One region of the Streptomyces sp. NPDC001744 genome, then DNA from elsewhere that is predicted to be linked to it. Evidence: riboswitches for the same ligand, from Rfam matches in the RefSeq annotation. Region 1 holds a riboswitch; the other holds the start of a gene.

Region 1 (2,190 bases):
CGAGGAGAAGGGCTACACGTACGGCGTGCGGGCCTTCGGCCAGGTGCTCCGTTCCGACGCCGGGGGGAACGGCGCCGCGATGCTCGCCATCAGTGGCTCCGTGGACACCCCCAACACGGGCCCGGCCCTGGACGACCTGTGGAAGGTGCTGCGCACCCTGGCCGCCGAGGGGCTCACGGACGCCGAGCGGGAGACGGCCGTGCAGAACCTGGTGGGGGTGGCGCCGCTCAAGTACGAGACGGCCGCCTCCGTAGCCGGAACGCTCGCCGACCAGGTCGAGCAGCACCTCCCGGACGACTTCCAGGCGCAGTTGTACGCGCGCCTGGCCGAGACGGGCACCGTCGAGGCGACCGCCGCCGTCGTCAGCGCCTTTCCGGTGGACCGGCTCGTCACCGTCCTGGTGGGTGACGCGGCGCAGATCGCGGAACCGGTGCGCGCGCTCGGCATCGGTGAGGTCACCGTCGTCAGCGGCTGACCGTCCCCCGCGGGGACGGCGGTCCACCACCGCCGTCCCCGCGACCGGGGCCCGGATGTGACGGCTCGTCAGGAAAATCCCTTGTGGGAAGGGCGTCCGCGGAGGAGTTCCCGCAAGGGAATTGTCCGCATTGGCGGCAAGAGTGATCCTCTGCCCTGTGGCATGTCTTACAAAAGGCCCTGTTCGGTTGGTGATCGACTGGCGGCCCGCTTACCGTCGATCCGGCTGTTCGCCAGTCGTACCCGCCGCACCCGCGGCACCGGACAGCCATCGCCGAGTCCCCGTCAGGCGCGAGCCCAGGGGAGCCGGGGACCCGCACGCAGTCCCTGGGGTGAATCGGACGCCTTCGTCCCGTACGGAGGGGCCCGTAGGAGACCTTCCTGCTCCGAACCCGTCAGCTAACCCGGTAGGCGAGAAGGAGGGAAAGGAAACAGCGTCTTCATGGCGTTCACCCGTGCCACCGGGAAGCATCGTGGTCCGAGCCGGATGGCGCGCCGCAGCGCCGGCATCGCCGGCGTCGCGACGCTGGCCACCACCGGCGTCATCGGAACCCTCGCCTCCCCGGCGCTCGCCGCCGACACGGACAACCGGTCACCCGAGGACACCGGTCTCATCGAGGTGATCACCGAGGAGTCCCTCACCGACCGCATCAACGCCCAGGCCGCCGCCCAGGACCGGCAGGCGTTCGAGGCCGCCGCCGAGGCGAAGGTCCGGGCCGAGGCGAAGCGCAAGGCCGAGGCCCGCGCCAAGGAGATCCGCGAGGCGAAGGAGCGCGCCGCCCGTGAGGCCGAGCGCCGCCGCCTGAACTCCTTCCAGCTCCCGATCGCCGGTTCGTACGTCTCCACCGCCTACAAGACCGGCGGTTCGCTCTGGTCCTCCGGCAGCCACTCCGGCATCGACTTCCACGCCGACTACGGCAGCCGTGTCGTCTCCGTCGGCTCCGGCACCGTCGTCGAGACCGGCTGGGGCGGCGCGTACGGCAACAACATCGTCATCCGGATGAACGACGGCACGTACACCCAGTACGGTCACCTCTCCTCCATCGGGGTGTACGTCGGCCAGACCGTCGAGCCGGGCCAGCAGATCGGCGTCTCGGGCTCGTCCGGCAACTCGACCGGCCCGCACCTCCACTTCGAGGCGCGCACGAGCCCCGAGTACGGCTCCGACATCGACCCGGTCGCCTACCTCCGCGCCCGCGGCGTCACCGTCTGACACCGTCGCCCCTCCGCGCGTCCCCGGCCCCCGGGGCCCCGCCTCGGGAAAGCCCCGGCCCGTACTGGGCCGGGGCTTTTCTTCGGCCGGAACGCGTCCGTGGAATCCGGCGGGGCATCGGAAATTCCGGCGGGCTGCAATAGAGTCGTGGCACGGGCGCGGAAAAGGCGCCGCTCGAATGGACTCGCGCGGACCAAGGCGGAGGTCGGACATGCGTATTCCCGCGCATTCGGTGTGCACGGCGATCCGGGACGACATCGTCTCCGGCGTCTTCGCGCGGGGGAGCCGGCTGACCGAGGAGCGGCTCGCCCGCAGGTACGGGGTCTCCCGCGTCCCGGTCCGCGAGGCGCTGCGCACCCTGGAGTCCGAGGGCTTCGTCCTCACCCGGCGCCACGCGGGCGCGCACGTGGCCGAGCCCACCGAGCGGGAGGCGGCCGACCTGCTCGACATGCGGACGCTGCTCGAACCGCTGGGAGCCGCGCGGGCCGCGCAGCGGCGCACCG
Region 2 (2,190 bases), on a different contig from region 1:
TGCCCTGGTAGCGGCCGGGGTCGCCGTCGCGGAGCTCCAGGGCCTCGAACGCACCGGTGGAGGCGCCGGACGGGACGGCAGCACGGCCGGTGCTGCCGTCGTCGAGGCCGACCTCGACCTCGACCGTGGGGTTGCCTCGGGAGTCCAGGATTTCCCGGGCTACGACGACGTCGATGGACGGCACGAGCATCTCCTTCTGGGATGTGACGCTGGATGTGACGCAAGGTCGGTGCGGGGTCGCTCGGCCTTGCGGCAAGAGCCTAACCGTCCCGGGGGCTCCGGTCGGCCGGGCGCCCGCACCCTGGGACGAAAAAGGACCCAAGGGCACGCGCATGGGGGCGAATCACCCCGTATCTACTGGATGGTAACCGTCATGGGGCCCGTACTCCCGTACGAGCGGACCCGGCCCGGGAAAAGGGGGAACCCCGGTCCGGCGCGCACGGGGGAGGGCGCGCCGGACCGGGGTGGTCACCGCGGGAGGGCCGTCGGGGCCGCGTGAGCCGCCGGACTCACGCGACCCGCCGGACTCACTTCAGGTGGAGCTGCTGGCCCGGGTAGATCAGGTCGGCGTTCTCGACGACGTCGTCGTTCAGCTCGAAGAGCCGGGCCCAGCCGCCCTCGACGCCCTGCGCCTCGGCGATCTTGCTGAGGGTGTCGCCGGTGACGACCTTGTACTCGCCGTCGCCCTTCTTGACCGTCTCGCCGGTCGGGGTGGTGACGGTCTTCCGGGCGGACTGCGGAGCGGCGTGGCGCTTCTCGGCCTTCTTCGGGGCCTGGCGCTGCTCGCTGCGGGTGGTCGGCTGCTCGGCCGAGCGCTTCTGCGTCCGCTGCTTCTTCGCGGGCTTCTCCTGCTCCGTCGCGCTCTCGGCGGAGCCGCCGTACGAGGCGCCCGAGAGGCCGACGCCGCAGTGCGGCCAGGCGCCCTTGCCCTGGCCCGCGAGGACCTTCTCGGCGACGGCGATCTGCTGGGACTTCGACGCCTGGTCGGCGCGCGGGGCGTAGGCGGTGCCCCCGTACGCGGCCCAGGTGGAGGACGTGAACTGGAGGCCGCCGTAGAAGCCGTTGCCGGTGTTGATGGACCAGTTGCCACCGGACTCGCACTGGGCGACGCGGTCCCACTCGGAGGCCGTGGCGGCCGAGGCGGCGCCCGCGGTCATCAGCGGGGCGGCGACGGCGACACCGGTGACGCCGACGAGCGCGGCGACCTGGGTGGCCCTGGAGGGACGGCGGTGTTTGCCCTTGGCGGAAAACAGCATGGAGTTTCTCCTCACCGACGCCTGCGAGGTGAGCTGTCGGGTTCGGGCCAATGAGTTGCCCGGCCGCGTGTCCTAGCACGCGGCTTCACCCCAAGCCGATCGTCGGCCGTCTGTCTCAACGGCCGGGGCCGGCGCTTACCTTGGGTCCCCCGCTCCTGCCTTCGGCGCTTGCGCGACGACTGTTCCCCACGACCGACGGCAGGATTCGGCGTTTCGGTCGAAGGGGCCCGCGGTGGCGAGCGATGACGACCGTACGCACAGACCCCCCCGAAGTTCAAAGAGGCTCATATGACTAATTTCGCCTCTCCTTGCACTCCAGTGGGGCCCGTTTGCGCAGGTGGGAGGTGACGGAAGCAGAGCTTCCGGGCACGACACGCCAGTTGGGACAAAGAGACCCATGTCTCACTCGCATGGATCCGGACAGAAGCTCCCGAACTACCCCGCCGCCGGGTTCGGAGCCGGCGTCAGTTCGAGGTTCTGACCAGGCAGGATGAGGTCCGGATCGGTCCCCACGGTCCGCTTGTTGGCGTCGTAGAGGGCCGTCCACCCCCCGGGGAGTTCGTTCGCCCGCGCGATGTCCGACAGGCTGTCACCCGGACGCACGACGTATTCACCCGAAGAGCCCTGACCGTCCGTTACGCCCGAATTCTCCACCCCGTCGGTCACCGGAGTACCCGCAGGGTTTTCGGCGAGCTTGTCCTCGCCCGAGGCATGTCTGCCGGATTCGACGGAAGTGCCCGACTTGATGCTTTCCTGCAGGTCCGCCCCGCCCCGGTGCTTGCCGGTGCCGGGCATGACCGTCACCTCGCCGCCCTCCGGCGTAACGGGCGTAACGGGCGTAACGGATGTGTCGGGCACGGCCGGAGTGACCGGCGCGGTCGGGGCTGTCGTTCCGGTCGGCGCGCCCGGCGTGCTGGGAGGCACCGGAGCGACC

Evidence for each region. A riboswitch is a leader RNA that binds a small molecule or an ion and turns the genes downstream of it on or off. The one in region 1 is predicted to bind cyclic di-AMP.
Region 2: it holds a riboswitch for cyclic di-AMP, as region 1 does, so the genes downstream of both, ACFYZY_RS12725 (transglycosylase family protein) here and ACFYZY_RS16545 (M23 family metallopeptidase) in region 1, are expected to answer to the same signal.

Annotation. Positions count from the first base shown of each region.
Region 1 is NZ_JBIAUG010000012.1:98,835-101,024, reverse strand. It holds gene ACFYZY_RS16550 (M16 family metallopeptidase) at 1-475, shown strand, start outside; cyclic di-AMP (ydaO/yuaA leader) riboswitch at 737-903, shown strand; gene ACFYZY_RS16545 (M23 family metallopeptidase) at 917-1,687, shown strand; gene ACFYZY_RS16540 (GntR family transcriptional regulator) at 1,899-2,190, shown strand, end outside.
Region 2 is NZ_JBIAUG010000008.1:180,179-182,368, reverse strand. It holds gene eno (phosphopyruvate hydratase) at 1-190, opposite strand, end outside; gene ACFYZY_RS12725 (transglycosylase family protein) at 528-1,256, opposite strand; cyclic di-AMP (ydaO/yuaA leader) riboswitch at 1,260-1,433, opposite strand; gene ACFYZY_RS12720 (transglycosylase family protein) at 1,692-2,190, opposite strand, start outside.